DNA from 3 places in the Siccibacter colletis genome. Region 3 is predicted to be linked to each of the others. Evidence: predicted binding sites of a transcription regulator. Region 3 holds the regulator's gene; each other region holds the start of a gene.
What was found. The regulator Fur, encoded in region 3, represses iron uptake genes when iron is present. The targets are predictions, from matches to a motif close to ATAATAATGAGAACNACTATCAA.

Region 1 (5,145 bases), 560 kb from region 3:
GGTCTTCCCCGATGCGCGAGGTAGTGGCTTCATGCTCAAGCTGGGCACTGTTGTTGCGGCACTCGACGTACGGGAAGGTATGCGCCCCGCTGTCCGGGCCGATGAGCATGGAGTCGCACTGGGTGAAGTTACGCGCGTTAGTGGCGCTCGGCATGATTTTCACCAGCCCGCGGTAGCTGTTCTGGCTGTGCCCGGCAGAGATCCCTTTCGAAATAATGGTCGATTTGGTGTTCTTGCCGATGTGGATCATCTTGGTGCCGGTATCCGCCTGCTGGTGCCCGGCGGTCAGCGCCACGGAGAAGAACTCACCGATAGAGTTGTCACCGCGCAGCACGCAGCTCGGGTACTTCCAGGTGATGGCCGAACCGGTTTCCGACTGGGTCCAGGACATCTTGCTGTTTTCGCCTTCGCACAGCGCGCGCTTGGTCACGAAGTTCAGGATGCCGCCGGTGTTGTTGTCACCCGGGAACCAGTTCTGTACCGTCGAGTACTTCACTTCTGCGTCTTTATGGATGATAACTTCCACCACCGCGGCGTGCAGCTGGTAGCTGTCGCGCACCGGCGCAGAGCAGCCTTCGATGTAGCTGACGTAGCTGCCTTCATCGGCAATCAGGATCGTGCGTTCAAACTGACCGGTTTTTTCCGCGTTGATGCGGAAATAGGTAGACAGTTCCATCGGGCAGCGCACCCCTTTCGGGATGTAAATAAAGGTGCCGTCAGACGCCACCGCCGCGTTCAGGGCGGCAAAGAAGTTATCGTTCGACGGCACCACGGTGCCGAGATACTGCTTCACCAGCTCCGGATGATCGTGGATCGCCTCGCCAAAGGAGCAGAAGATAATGCCCTGCTCGCCCAGCTTCTCGCGGTAGGTCGTCGCCACCGAAACGGAGTCGAAGATGGCATCCACCGCAACTTCGCGCCCTTCACGTACCGGCACGCCGAGCTGGTTGAACGCTTCTTCGACTTCCTGTGTCAGCCAGGCATTTTCCCCGGACTGCTGCACCGCACCCGGCTGGGACGCGCAGGTATCGTCGCAGCTGCCGCAGGACGGCGCGGAGTAATAGCTGTAGTCCTGATAGTCGAGCTTGTCGTAGTGGGCTTTCAGCCAGTGCGGCTCTTCCATCTGCAGCCACGCGCGGAAGGCGTTGAGACGGAACTCCAGCATCCACTCCGGCTCATTGCGGCGCGCAGAGATGGCGCGCACCACGTCTTCATTAATGCCTTTGGCAAACTCTTCGGTTCGCACCTGAGTGAAGAAGCCCTCTTTATAGTTCAGAGGCCCGGTCCAGGTCTGCACATCATCGGTCGTTTCAGTGTTACGAGACATATTACCGCCTATACCCCAAAGCTTTCGCCGCAGCCGCACTCGTGCTGCGCTTTCGGGTTATTAAATTTAAATATCTGGTTCAGCCCTTCGCGTACGTAATCGACTTCGGTTCCGTCGATAAACGGCATGGCGTCGGCTGGCACCCACAGGCGCGCGCCGTCGCGCTCGAACAGCAGATCGTCTTCGCGCGGCTCGGTGACCGTTTCCAGCACGTAGCCAAAGCCGGCACAGCCGGTCTGCTTAATACCCAGACGCACGCCGAGGAAACCTGACTGCTGCTCCGCCAGGTCTCGGATATGCGCTGCGGCTTCAGGGGTCAGATGTAGCCCCTGCCAGCCCGGTTGGTTGGGATCAAAAGTTCCTGCTGACGTTTCCATAGGTGCACCTCATGTTTTAAGCCAGAAAGCGATAACGCCATGTTAGTGATAATAATTATCACTTCAACCTCTGCGGATGAGGGTTATTAGCAAAAAATCGTTTTTCAGGCGCGTGTATTAAGCATAGACGCTGTTAAAAAGACGATCGGCTATGCGTAAAACGGGATAACCTGCTGATGTGCAAGATAAATGTATTATACCTGATGCCACAGCGGATTATGTTAATAAGTTGTATAGATAATACCTATTTATAAGATAGGGTTCAAAGAAATGTGTGCGCTGATGTGCTCGCATTCCTGAAGCACGGTTAGCGGGCGGCGGCAGTCTGCCCTGCACATAACCTTACTTTTTGTGGCTCCGGCTTCGTTTATCGGCATTAAGACACATTCAGCAGCCTTTTAACCCGGCACGCCTTTGACGACGCGCTGACGCCGCAGTGCATTATTAATTATACCCCGCCCCGGCAAAATAACCTTTATCCCTCTCTGCGGTTCTCACCGGGCTGGGTCAGCATTCAATCATTAGCCCGATTTGAGTATTGCCGCCGCGCGCCAGGGTTTCATACCACGATTAATGGCAATGCAGAGTTGACGTCCGGGAAAAATTGTACGAAAAATCTAATGGATTACACATCACAAAGGGAATCTCTCTATGTCCGTTGAAGACAGGATCAAGCAGCTGGAACTGACCGTACACCGCTTAACCATCGAAACCAGAGTGCTGCGTGAACTTATGCAGGTACAGGTGGGTATCAACAACATCAATCTCAAGGGGCATTTTGATGATGTGATTATCAAACTGGCTACGGAATACCAGAACCGTGGGCTTGATAAAGACGATAATCAGGCGCTCCACGATACGCTTCGCGACTACCTGCGGGACAGCAAAAGCCAGCATTAATGCCGGCATGCCGCGCGGTTTCCATGCGCGCTCTGTTAACTCCACGGGTGCGTGGAACGCGACAATGCCGCTGTCGTTTATGAATATGCCGCTGCTCAGCTATGCCAGTGAGATTACTATCCCGACGCTGGTCGTGACGGGTGAAAAAGCGCACTCGCGCTATTTTGCGGAAGATGCCTTTAACGCCGTCGGCAGTAAACAGAAAGCGCTGGTGATTGTTCCGGGGGCCAACCACGTTGACCTGTACGATAACGTCGCCGGTAAAATTCCGTTTACCCGCTTCGGGCAGTTCTTTGAAACCAGCCTGAAATAACATCGGATCCTGAGCCATTAAAAGCCACCGCACGGTGGCTTTTTTGCGTTGGCTGCTGGTTCAGGCGGTGGTATTGATGTTCCGGCCGATGGCCGGGTTGGCGGGCAGCTGAGGAATGGCATCGAGGATACCGGATGCCACACTCTGCTGATTATCCAGTGCTTTCTTCAGTACTAACGTGCTCACCTGATTATTAAGCTGCATGCTATCGAGGCTGGTTGCAAGGGAAGCGATGTTCGCTGCGTCCATGATGTTCTCCTGTGTGATACGAGGTTAGCGGGAACGGATGCCGGCGCGTGATGACGCCTCAGGATAGTATCGGCAGCATCGGGCAAATCATAAGCGATCCCCTGCCGTCGCCCGGCGCGCTGCATCGATACCAGTTTTCACCCAGTTGATAAGCTCATCCTGTTCTTCAACCACCCCTTCCGGCAGCTGCGAAAACGACAGCGCCACTTCTCTGACGCCGGACGGCCCGCGCCGGGTATAAGTAAACGGCTGGCAGCCCGCCTCAGCAAAGCGATGCTGACTGGTAGCGTCAGTCTTTACATAGATCTCACCCTGCCGGGTAATCAGCAGCACCATCAGGCCATCAAGAAACAGCGCGGTACAGCCAAACATTGCCCGGGCGCTGAAGCGACCTGTCGGGCTGAGCTGATCGATAAGATAGTGGGCCAGTTCATGGGAAACTTTCATCGGCTATGCTCCTGAACGTATTCAGACGCATAATGCCTCCACATCACCGCGCATGAAAGAATGACGCTATAAGCTTTAAGGCCAAATTACCCACTTAAATAATCTTGAAAATTAAGTATTAGTGATAATTACTAATTAACATTCAGACACTTAACAATCAACCTTAATCCCACAAAGCTAAACTTCTGCCTTATTTTGGTCTTGATTCTTAACTTCAGGAATATACGACTTCATACCCCAGGGGCAGAGCGCAAACAGGCACCGTTTTCCGCGCGGGCATTCACTGTGAATCTCACCTTTGTTACCCGGACAATCCGTCATGGCCAGCAGGTTTTGCCACATCCGGGCGTTAAACGGCGAAGCATGTATCACGTTCAGTTCCTGAGGTTTACCATCCACATATAAACCGCTGTCATGGGTAGTGATGGTCTGCCCCTGCCGTAAAAAGTAATCGCCGCGAAACCACAAAACATATTTGAATGCCTTTGCGGTCTGGGCCACGGTAAAGATGGTCCCGGTGTCCGGGCTTGCCAGTGAATCTACGATCTTCCAGTCCATATTGCTCCACGATGGTATGTCATGCAGGCGGGTGGCATGTCCCCATGCCCTCGCCCTTGATGCGTTTTTACCCTGAATATTTGCGGGAAAAGAGGGTCACCTGCACCCACAAAATTCGCGATGTAAAAAAAGGCTAGAACAAAATGAGATTTCTACAAAAAAACTTACAATCCTTATGGGATACACGAGCGAGAGATATTTGCCCTCAGCCCGCTATCGCGCCACAGGTGTTAGACAGGCGCAGATTCAGGCAGCTGGAAGGGCGGTAGTAGCAGTGAAGTGGCGCTGCCGGGAATCGACAGCGCGGGGCTGGGCGAATCAGTGTTGCGAGGCGGCGGTGGGAACGATCTTGTCGAACAGCCAGGTAAATACAAAGGTGTACACCAGGAAGAAAACCAGGATCCCCAGTTCCATCATAAATGCCGTAACGAACGAGACATGGTACCACCACATAAACAAGGGCACGGCGAGCACGATAAAGCCGGCTTCAAACAGCACTGTGTGAGCCACTCTCAGCGTCACGCTCCTGTTTGTAATGCCCTTTTTCCGCTCCCATGATTCAAACAGCGTGTTGTAAACATAGTTCCAGACGACAGCAATCAGCGAAACGCCCACGGCGACAGGAAGCGAATCGGTTACCTGTCGATCGCTCATTCCTGAAAGGATCATAGATGACAGCATGACGGCAATCAGTTCGAAAATAACAACGTAGGTGATCCTGCGAGTAACGGGTTGTAAACTGAACATAAATATCCTCTTTCGCGATAACGAAGCCAGTCCATCGCGATACCATGTATTCTACCGGGCCGGTGCTGAGGAAAATTAACATACGGTCGTATCTAAATCAATTGCCGGAGAAGTCATGGCGCGTCCACGTAAAAATCATCGCGAAGATCTGCTTGATGCCGCTGAGGCTGTGCTGACTAAAGAAGGCGCTAAAGCCCTTTCGTTCGGGAGCATTGCGGTCGAATCTG
Region 2 (5,145 bases), 1.3 Mb from region 3:
GCCGGCGTTATGGTGCAGCGCCACGGCACTGGTACGGATGCCGGCGACGGCCCGCGCCCAGTTAGCCTGCATCTCCTGAATGTGCGGCACGATAAGCCCGACACAGTTACGTCCGAGATCCGGCAGCTGTTTTTCCAGATCCCCTTTCGCCAGCACCTGCATATGCCTGCGGATCACATCCACCGGTTTGACCAGACAAAACCAGAGATAGCGTTCGGTCAGGATGGTGATACCGATGCTGGCAAAGGCCGAGACCACCAGCAGCGTCTGGGCAATATCCACCCAGTGTTTTTGCTGTTCGGTCAGTGCCACAGACTGCTCAAGGTGATACAGAAATCCGAGCGTCACTCCTGAGACGCCAAGCCAGGCGAGCGTGGACAGGATAAGGATCAGCACCACCATGATGCGGATCTTGATATTGCGGATAAAATTCATAGATGGTTTCCTGGTGTCTACTTTGCCTCCCTGCACTCTGTGTTCTGCACCGTCTCCCTTCTTCCTTTGCAGGCCTATTCCCGCAAAAGAATGTGCCACACAGATATTTTCGGCAGGTTTAAGTAAAACTTAATAGAATCCGCAATCTATTTTAGTGTTACTTAATTCTTGATTTTTCAGGGGTGTTGAAACGCACAAAATCCTTTGTTATTCCGCCGATTGGTTGTCAACCACTCTGGCATGATGCTAAGACCTGAGAATGCTGCGAGTTTTATCATGTTGAAATATCTGGCCCCCGCGATGCTGGTTATGCTGAGCGGTTGCACTATTACGAAATCTCCCGACGTGGTTGATGTTAATCAGACCACCGGTACCGTGCGCCTCGGCTATACGCTTGCGCCGTTACAGAAAGGAAAAGTGGACAGCTACGCCGCTAACTCAACCGCGACGCGCCAGTGCCAGCAGTGGGGTTTTGCTACCGCGCTGGCTTATGGTAACCCTATCACCACTTGCAGCGTGGTCAGCGGAACACAATGCCTGGCGAAAAGCGTCGTGCTGGAATATCAGTGCCGCGGCATCGCTATCAACACCACCACGGCAGCATCACACTGGTATTAATCCAGGGGCGGGCGGCGTTTCGCCAGCCTGCCGGAAGGGAACGGCCTGATACGGGCTGATAACGCGGGTGTTACTGTGGATCTAGCATGAGCGAAAAACGCGAGCGACAGCAGCTGTACCGAAGCGAGGGGATTAAGCTCCTCTATAGCAATGCGCTGCCCGGCATTATTATCACTTTTATCGCGGCCACCATGCTGACGTTTACCTTTATTGATAACGGCCAGCGTGACGGGAAACTGCTCTGGTGGGGAACACTCTGCACCGTGCTGGTGTGGCGGCTGATCGACACCCTGCTCTGGCAGCGCTGCTCCGACAAGCGTAAACACGAACGCGGGTTCTACCTGCGTTTTACCGTCGGGTGCCTGCTTACCGCGGTGCTGTGGAGCAGCTATTTCTGCCTGTTCGAACGCCACTTCACGGTAGAAGAGTTCACCGCAACGGTGGTCATACTCTCTGCCATGGTGGGCGGTGCGGCGAATGTGCTGTCGGGCAATGTTATTCTCGCTTCACTCTATACGTTAATCGTGCTGCTTCCCTGGTCGATCATCCTGATAGAGTCCCCGCTCGACTACAAACGCAGTCTCGGCTTTCTTGGACTGTTCTTCACCGCGACCATGATCTTCTCAGCCATCCGCTCGGCGACGTACATCAAACAGGCCATAGCGCTGAAGTATAAAAACCAGCGGCTGGTGGATCGCATGGAAGACACCATCCGGGAGCGCACCCAGAAAATCTATGAGATCTCCTACAAGGACGCCCTGACCGGCCTCTCCAACCGCGTGGCGTTTCAGACCGAAGCCGAGGAGTTGATTTATCAGTATAAACGCGGTGAAATCCCCGGCTTCAGCCTGTTCTTTATCGACCTCGACGGCTTTAAGTCCATCAATGACGCCCTCGGCCACGACGTCGGCGATCGGGTGCTGCTGGCATTCAGTAATCGCCTGGCCGCCTTTCAGGATAACGGCACGCTGTTGTGCCGCTGGGGCGGAGATGAGTTTATCTATTGCACACCGCAGGTTGACCACGGCACGCTGCGTAATCTTGCCGCCCAGATGGTGAAAAGCTTCAGCCAGCCGTTCTATCTGCGTGAACAGGAGATCACCCTGAGCGCGACGATAGGTATCGCTATCTGCCCGGAGCATAGCACCAACCTGACGCGTCTCATCCAGATTGCCGACATCGCGATGTATGCCCTGAAGGGCAAGCAGCCTGAGCGGGTACTGTTTTATAACCACCAGCTGGAAGAGAACCTGCGCAGCAAAGTGCTGTTGCAGGAGGCGCTGAATAATGCCCTCGCCCGCCATGAGCTGCGTCTGGTCTTCCAGCCGATCGTTGATGCTGAAACCTTTGCCATTCGCAGTTTTGAAGCGCTACTGCGCTGGAAGCGCGGAACACAGATCATCGAACCGTCAGTGTTTATTCCCATCGCCGAGCGCAGCGGGCAGATCGTTAATATTGGCTATTGGGTACTGGAAGAGGCGTGTAAAACCCTCGCGCATGTTCCGAACGATGACACGTCAATTGCGGTTAACGTTTCGATTGTGCAGTTCCAGGATCAGCAGTTCGTGGCGAAAATAAGCCGGCTGCTGGAGACCTATCATATTAATCCCGGTCGCCTGCACATTGAGGTGACGGAATCGTTGTTTCACTCTGGCCAGAGCGATCTGACGGAAAAAATCATCTGGCTGCAGCGTAAGGGAATTAAAATATCGATTGATGATTTCGGTACCGGCTATTCCAGCCTGTCGGTCATTCAAAATTTAAATATCGACTTTGTGAAAATTGACCGTAGCTTTATTCAGAAAATTGAGGATAAAGGACTGGCCATTGTCGAGGCGGTAATGAATATGTCGCACTCGCTCAATTTCCGCATTATTGCCGAAGGCGTGGAGAGCGAGGAGCAGGCGCGCCTGCTGCAGCGCTGCGGCATTCACTACATGCAGGGCTTCCTGTTCAGCCAGCCGGTGGAGATGGTTGATGTCTTCCGGCTGGCCGGCAAAACCATTCCCCTCCCGCAGGCCTCGTAACGTCGTACTGCTGCGTATTAAATAAGAATGAATAACATTCGCTTATTTTAATTATGCGCAGCAATACGAGTTATTCCCATTCGTATTATTAATAATAAATTATTTTATTTAACCTTTTGCAAATAAATAAACTGCAAATTATAGTGTCGCGAAACAACACTATTACCTGCGGAGTTATTATGCTGAAAGCGGACATGATCGAAAAATTAAATGAACAGATGAACCTGGAATTATTCTCATCTCTGCTTTATCAGCAGATGAGCGCCTGGTGCAGCTATCACAGCTTTGAAGGTGCCGCTGCGTTCCTGCGTCGTCATGCGCAGGAAGAGATGACCCACATGCAGCGCCTGTTTGATTACCTGACCGACACCGGCAGCCTGCCGCGCATCAATGCCATCGCGTCGCCGTTTGCCGAATACGCTTCTCTGGATGCGCTGTTTACCGCCACCTACGAGCATGAGCAGCTGATCACCCGCCAGATTAATGAACTGGCTCACGCCGCGATGATCTCCCAGGATTATCCGACCTTCAATTTCCTGCAGTGGTATGTGGCTGAGCAGCACGAAGAAGAGAAGCTGTTCAAGTCGGTGCTGGATAAACTCAGCCTCGTGGGTAAGAGCGGCGAAGCGCTGTACTTTATCGACAAAGAGCTGGCGACGCTCGACGCGCAGAACTGATCCCGCAAACGTACCGTTTTACATACAGCCCGCACAGCTGGTACAGCGCCAGTCGTGCGGGTTAATGGCCCGAAAGAACCAGCGGTAGTTCGCCGTCTCCAGAGGAATGGCGTTATCGCAGAAGAAATCCGTTAGCCATTCAACGTTCTCAATAATCCACTCATCCTCTTCCAGCCCGTCGCGGTAGGTTTCGTCTTCGGGATCGATGATGGAATAGATCCCGTTAGTCGCCATATCTTTCTCGCGGCGCGGTTCAGGAAGCTCAAGCGCTCTGCCCTGCCAGCTGATGTTCCAGTGCCCATGACACAACAGGTTTCCGCTCCGACTCCACGACGCCTGAAAAGGATTCTCGCTCGTCATCTCAACCTCTTTTTATTCCTTATGAATTTTTTTTAAGGTACGCCCGATTGTTGCCGAAAAATATTGTCCTTATGAAGTAGAGGGTTGCCTGAATGTTCACGGACATTTGCCCTGGCGCAACCATCTGTAAAGATAACGAAACGCCTATGTAATGGCTGTTTGACGGCATGGCGCTTTTGCCTTACTCTGCGCCGCAGATATGGTTAGCGTGTGGTTTGATTACAGAGGAATACGTGAAGAACAGAACGTTAGGGAGTGTTTTCATCGTCGCCGGTACCACCATTGGCGCAGGAATGCTGGCAATGCCGCTGGCGGCAGCAGGCGTCGGGTTCGGTATGACGCTGCTGCTGTTAACCGGCCTGTGGGCCGTGATGTGCTACACCGCTCTGCTGCTGGTCGAAGTGTATCAGCATGAGCCGGCAGACACAGGGCTGGCAACGCTGTCGCGTCGCTATCTGGGCAGACCGGGGCAGTGGCTGGCAGGCTTCAGTATGCTGTTTTTGATGTATGCCCTTACCGCGGCCTACATCAGCGGTGCCGGCGAGCTGCTGTCAGCCAGCCTTGAGAGCGGGCTGGGGCTGCATATTCCCCCTGCGGCTGGCGTGCTGCTGTTCACTCTCATCGGCGGCGGCATTGTCTGCGTTGGTACCCACAGCGTGGATTTCTTCAACCGCATCCTGTTCAGCGCCAAAATCGTGTTGCTGATCGTTATGCTGGTATTGATGATGCCGCATGTTCACAGCGCCAACCTGATTACCATGCCGGTGGAGAAAGGACTGGTGCTGTCGGCTATCCCGGTGATTTTCACCTCGTTTGGCTTTCACGGCAGCGTCCCCAGTATCGTCAGCTATATGCAGGGCGATGTGAAAAAGCTGCGCACCATCTTTGTCACCGGCAGCGCCATCCCGCTGGTTGCTTATATCTTCTGGCAACTGGCGACCCTCGGTGCCATTCCGTCCGATACTTTTGTCGGTCTGCTGGCGGCGAAAAGCGGCCTGAACGGCCTGCTGCAGGCCGTGCGCGATGTG
Region 3 (5,145 bases):
AAACGCACGGCGGAGGATAACAATATCCTGATGACCGCCGAGGCGCGCTTTGAGAAAAACAGCGATGTGAAGATGCTCAACGCGCCAGCGCTGCGCGGCCAGATTGTGCCGACCCCGCAGCAGGTCAAAGTGCAGGGCCAGGATATCGATCTCAGCGGCGGCGTGAAGCCTGACCTTACGGCGCTGAAAGCGAACAGCCAGCAGGCACTGATGCAGCGCTTCAGCCAGCTTGGCGTCAATACCGGCGGGGCATATCCGGTGCGCGCGCAGATTGATAAAGCCGCGTTTAGCGGTGCGGCGGCAGTGCCAGGGGCGTACCGGTTGACCATCGATAAAAATGAGGCCGTGATTACCGGTCTTGACGAGGCGGGGGCGTTCTACGGCGTGCAGTCGCTGCTGTCCCTGATCCCTGCAAGCGGAGAACAAAAAATCGCCGCGCTGGAAGCCAGCGATGCGCCACGCTTTGCGTACCGGGGGATTCATCTTGATGTCGGGCGCAATTTCCACACGAAAGCGGCGGTACTGCGCCTGCTCGACCAGATGGCGGCGTACAAGCTGAATAAATTCCACTTCCACCTTAGCGATGATGAAGGCTGGCGCATTGAGATCCCCGGCCTGCCGGAACTGACCGACATCGGCAGCAAGCGCTGTCACGATCCGAGTGAGAAAACCTGTCTGCTGCCGCAGCTTGGCTCCGGCCCCGACAGCAATAACAACGGCAGCGGGTTCTTTACCCGAGCGGACTACATAGAGATCGTGAAATTCGCCGCCGCGCGTCACATTGAGGTGATCCCGGAGATCGATATGCCAGCCCATGCACGCGCGGCGACTATCGCGATGGAAGCGCGCTACGATCGGTTGATGAAGGCAGGGGATGAAAAAGCGGCCAGTGAATTCCGCCTGCTCGATCCCACCGACACCTCCAACACCACCGGCGTGCAGTACTACAACCGCACCGGGTATCTCAATCCGTGCCTCGATGCGTCGCGCCGCTTCGTCGATAAGGTGATCGGCGAAATGCAGCAGATGCACCGCGAGGCAGGTCAGCCGCTAACCACCTGGCATTTCGGCGGCGACGAAGCGAAAAATATCTACCTCGGTACCGGTTACACCGACCAGGCGAAGCCGGAAGCCGGCAAGGGCATTATCGACCAGAGCAAACAGGACAAACCCTGGGCGAAATCTGCCGCCTGTCAGGCGATGGTGAAAGCCGGCAACGTGGCCGATGTGGATCATCTCTCCAGCTATTTTGGCGTCGAGGTGAGCAAGCTGGTTAATGCCCACGGTATTGAGGCGATGCAGGCCTGGCAGGATGGGTTGAAAGACGCCAGAGATGCCAGCGCTTTCGCCACCAAAGCGGTGAACGTTAACTTCTGGGATACGCTCTACTGGGGCGGCTTCGACAGCGCCAGCGTCTGGGCGAACAAAGGCTTCCGGGTGGTGATTTCTAATCCGGATTACGTCTACCTTGATTTCCCGAATGAGGTGCATCCGCAGGAGAGCGGCTATTACTGGGGCACGCGTTTCAGCGATGAACGTAAAATCTTCAGTTTCGCCCCGGACAACCTGCCGCAAAACGCGGAAACCTCTGTGGATCGCGACGGCAATGCGTTCACGGCGAAATCCGATAAACCCTGGCCTGGCGCGTATGGCCTCTCTGCGCAGCTGTGGAGCGAAGTGGTGCGCACCGACCAGCAGATGGAGTACATGATCTATCCCCGTCTGATCGCGGTGGCAGAACGTGCCTGGCATCGCGCCAGCTGGGAGCAGGACTATCAGCAGGGGCGTGAGTATAAGGGCGGCGAGACGCATCAGGTGGATGTAAAAGCGCTGCACAATGACTGGGTGCGATTTGCCAGTCTGGTGGGCAGCCGCGAGCTGGCGAAGCTCGATAAAGCGGGCGTGCAGTACCGCCTGCCGGTACCGGGAGCGCGTATCGTTAACGGCGTGCTGGACGCCAACGTCAGCCTGCCCGGCGTGACGCTGGAGTACTCGCTCGACACCGGTAAAACCTGGCAGCGCTATGATGATAAGCAGCGTCCGGCGGTGAGCGGGGAAGTGCAGGTGCGGAGCGTCAGCGCGGACGGCAAGCGTTTCAGCCGCGTCGACAGCGTTAAAGGCTAAGCGTTATCTGCCACAGGCCAGCCTGCGGGCTGGCTTTTTTAGCGTCAGGCATAAAAAAACCGGCATCTGCCGGTTTTCTCGTTGCGACTTATTTTTCGCTGATTTCGTGCGCGTTATCTTCTTCGCGGCAGTCGCCTTCGGCGCAGTGGCCGTAGAGGTAGAGACTGTGGTTGGTCAGGCGAATGCCGTGACGGGTGGCGATTTCACGCTGGCGCTGCTCGATAGAGTCATCGCTGAATTCGATAACCTTGCCGCAGTCGAGGCAGATCAGGTGATCGTGGTGATGCTGCTGCGTCAGTTCGAATACGGACTTGCCGCCTTCGAAGTTGTGGCGCGTTACGATGCCGGCGTCGTCGAACTGGTTCAGTACGCGATAGACGGTCGCCAGACCAATTTCTTCGCCCATGTCGATCAGACGCTTATAAAGTTCTTCCGCGCTGACATGATGGTTATCTGGACCCTGTAACACTTCGAGGATTTTTAATCGAGGAAGCGTGACTTTCAGGCCAGCCTTCTTTAATGCGGTATTGTTGTCAGTCATGCGGAATCTGTCCTGTTGCTTTGCGATTCGCTCCGGTAAACGAAGCAGAATAACCGGATATCTTGTGTTGAATGCGACTCATTATAGAACTGCCTGAGTTAAATGAAAATCGCAAGTACCAATCCGAAAGTGTGCTTAAAAACCGGAATGGCGCCACAATTAATAGGGGTTTCACTCGGTTAACCAGGAGGACATTGTACAGAGTTGAATGGGAAAGTTACAAACTTGTAGCAATTATTTTTATTGGTTTTATCTATCAAAACGGCGCAAATCAGCGATTTACGCCGTTCAAAAATCAGGCGTTGATGATGTCCTGCAGATGCAGTTCCTCAGAAACCTGTTTAACCCATTTCTCGACGCGCTCAGCGGTCAGTTCAGGCTGGCGATCTTCATCAATGGCGAGGCCAACAAAGTGATCGTCATCTGCCAGTCCTTTGGACGCTTCAAAGTGGTAACCCGCCGTTGGCCAGTGGCCGACGATGGTTGCGCCACGCGGTTCGATGATGTCGCGGATGGTGCCCAGCGCATCGCAGAAGTATTCCGCATAATCTTCCTGGTCGCCGCAGCCAAACAGCGCTACCAGCTTGCCGTTGAAGTCGACTTCTTCAAGCGTCGGGAAGAAATCATCCCAGTCGCACTGCGCTTCGCCGTAGTACCAGGTCGGAATGCCCAGCAGCAGGATGTCGAACGCTTCCAGATCTTCTTTGCTGCTTTTAGCAATGTCATGCACCTCAGCAACATCTTTACCAATCTGTTTTTGAATGGTTTTTGCGATATTTTCGGTATTGCCGGTGTCGCTGCCGAAGAAAATGCCTACGATTGCCATGAGTTAAATAACCTCTTGAAACTAAATAGTATGGTAGCGGCAAAATGCCCACAGATAACGGCAATCATAGCAGAACAGAGAAGAGTGCGGAAACCGCTATCATACCGGTGTGCACAGACTGCAACATGACGATGCTTTTTTCGCCGGGGCGTTGTTAAGGTTTGAGGGTATTGAGCTGGGCGAGCAGCATCTCTTCGATAAGCTCGCTACGGCTGATGTCGCGCGCCTGGGCCAGTTGATTGAGGGCGTCTACCGCCTCTTCGTTGAGTTTCAGCTCGACGCGCTTAAGCCCGCGAACTTTGTCGCGCTTCAGCTGGTTGCGTTTATTGATGCGCAGCTGCTCATCACGCGTCAGGGGGTTCGTCTTCGGGCGACCGGGGCGACGCTCGTGCGCGAACAGATCAAGTGTCGTACGATCGGTTTGTTCTTTTGCCATGATAGAAATTTGAGACAGGAGAAACAGGCTGCCCGGGTGCGTCGGGGCGTATTAACAGCGCGCCATCATACATGAGGGCGTAGCGCGCGCCAACGCGTTAACGCCCCGGAGTGGCTGGTCGGTCTGTTTTTAGTCAGATAATTCAACATTCAGGAAGCGGCGAATGGCGCGCAGCACCGCCTGCGGCTTCTCGGCGTGCACCCAGTGACCCGCCCCGGCGATGACGTGCGCCCGCGCCTGGGGGAACTGCGCCAGCAGCGCCTCGCGATGGCTCTCGGTCACGTAAGGCGAATTTCCGCCGCGGATAAACAGCGCCGGGTGCGGCCAGGCCGGCACAGCTTCCCAGCCGATGATGTGATGATACTGATCCCACAGGGCAGGGACGTTGAAGCGCCATTCACCGTTGGCGAACGACTTCAGCAGAAACTGGATCACGCCCTCTTCGGCGATGTGCGTGCGCATCACGTCTGCTGCCGCCGTTCGGCTGGTCGCACCGGCGTCGGTGACCGCATTGATCGCCGCGAAAATCTCGTCGTGACGGCGCACGTCGTAGCTGACCGGCGCGATGTCGATCGCCACCAGATTCGCAATGCGCTCCGGCGCGAGGGCGCTGACGGCCATTACCGCTTTGCCGCCCATCGAATGGCCAATCAGCGTCACCTTATCCAGCCCCTGTTCGTCCAGGGTATCGACCAGATCCTGCGCCATCGCCGGGTAGGTCATCTCGTCTGCACGCGGAGAAAGGCCATGATTTCGCATATCTACCGACAGCACATCGTGATCCGCCACCAGGTCGCGCGCCAGCACGCCGAGGTTGTCCAGGCTGCCAAACAGCCCGTGAACCAGCACGATGGGAGAATTGTTGTTCGGTTGTTGCGCAGATTGCGCTCGGCTGTTCAATTTCATGGCAAAGTTCTTTTTTTGAGTCCGTAAGGATAGGGTATCATGTTGACCATTCTGCCGCCCGGCCGCAAGATTCCAGTTTAATCTGACTTTTGCCGCCTTCCTGGTTTGACGCTATTCGCTGTTGGGTTTTTGCTTCTATAATCCCAACGTCCCAACGACTTGTATTCAGAGAAGATATTGCACTGGATGAAGATGAAAACGATTGAAGTTGATGACGACCTTTACCGCTATATTGCCAGCCACACGCAGCATATTGGTGAGAGCGCGTCGGACATTTTACGGCGCATGCTGAAAGTTGCCGCCTCCCGTGAC

Region 1: the regulator Fur is predicted to act here: its motif matches at 1,744-1,766, upstream of sufA (Fe-S cluster assembly scaffold SufA).
Region 2: the regulator Fur is predicted to act here: its motif matches at 3,144-3,166, upstream of ftnA (non-heme ferritin).

The regions. Positions count from the first base shown of each region.
Region 1 covers NZ_CP074352.1:1,711,160-1,716,304, reverse strand. The annotation lists gene sufB (Fe-S cluster assembly protein SufB) at 1-1,327, opposite strand, end outside; gene sufA (Fe-S cluster assembly scaffold SufA) at 1,336-1,704, opposite strand; gene KFZ77_RS08230 (hypothetical protein) at 2,356-2,604, shown strand; partial or broken gene KFZ77_RS08225 (alpha/beta hydrolase) at 2,612-2,917, shown strand; gene KFZ77_RS08220 (YjfB family protein) at 2,978-3,166, opposite strand; gene KFZ77_RS08215 (TfoX/Sxy family protein) at 3,254-3,613, opposite strand; gene KFZ77_RS08210 (anti-adapter protein iraM) at 3,791-4,171, opposite strand; gene KFZ77_RS08205 (PACE efflux transporter) at 4,490-4,918, opposite strand; gene KFZ77_RS08200 (TetR/AcrR family transcriptional regulator) at 5,034-5,145, shown strand, end outside.
Region 2 covers NZ_CP074352.1:2,475,330-2,480,474, forward strand. The annotation lists gene KFZ77_RS12000 (methyl-accepting chemotaxis protein) at 1-435, opposite strand, end outside; gene yecR (YecR family lipoprotein) at 712-1,053, shown strand; gene KFZ77_RS12010 (putative bifunctional diguanylate cyclase/phosphodiesterase) at 1,140-3,080, shown strand; gene ftnA (non-heme ferritin) at 3,260-3,757, shown strand; gene KFZ77_RS12020 (hypothetical protein) at 3,776-4,117, opposite strand; gene tyrP (tyrosine transporter TyrP) at 4,351-5,145, shown strand, end outside.
Region 3 covers NZ_CP074352.1:1,154,204-1,159,348, forward strand. The annotation lists gene KFZ77_RS05555 (beta-N-acetylhexosaminidase) at 1-2,124, shown strand, start outside; gene fur (ferric iron uptake transcriptional regulator) at 2,213-2,665, opposite strand; gene fldA (flavodoxin FldA) at 2,961-3,491, opposite strand; gene ybfE (LexA regulated protein) at 3,646-3,927, opposite strand; gene ybfF (esterase) at 4,057-4,833, opposite strand; gene seqA (replication initiation negative regulator SeqA) at 5,026-5,145, shown strand, end outside.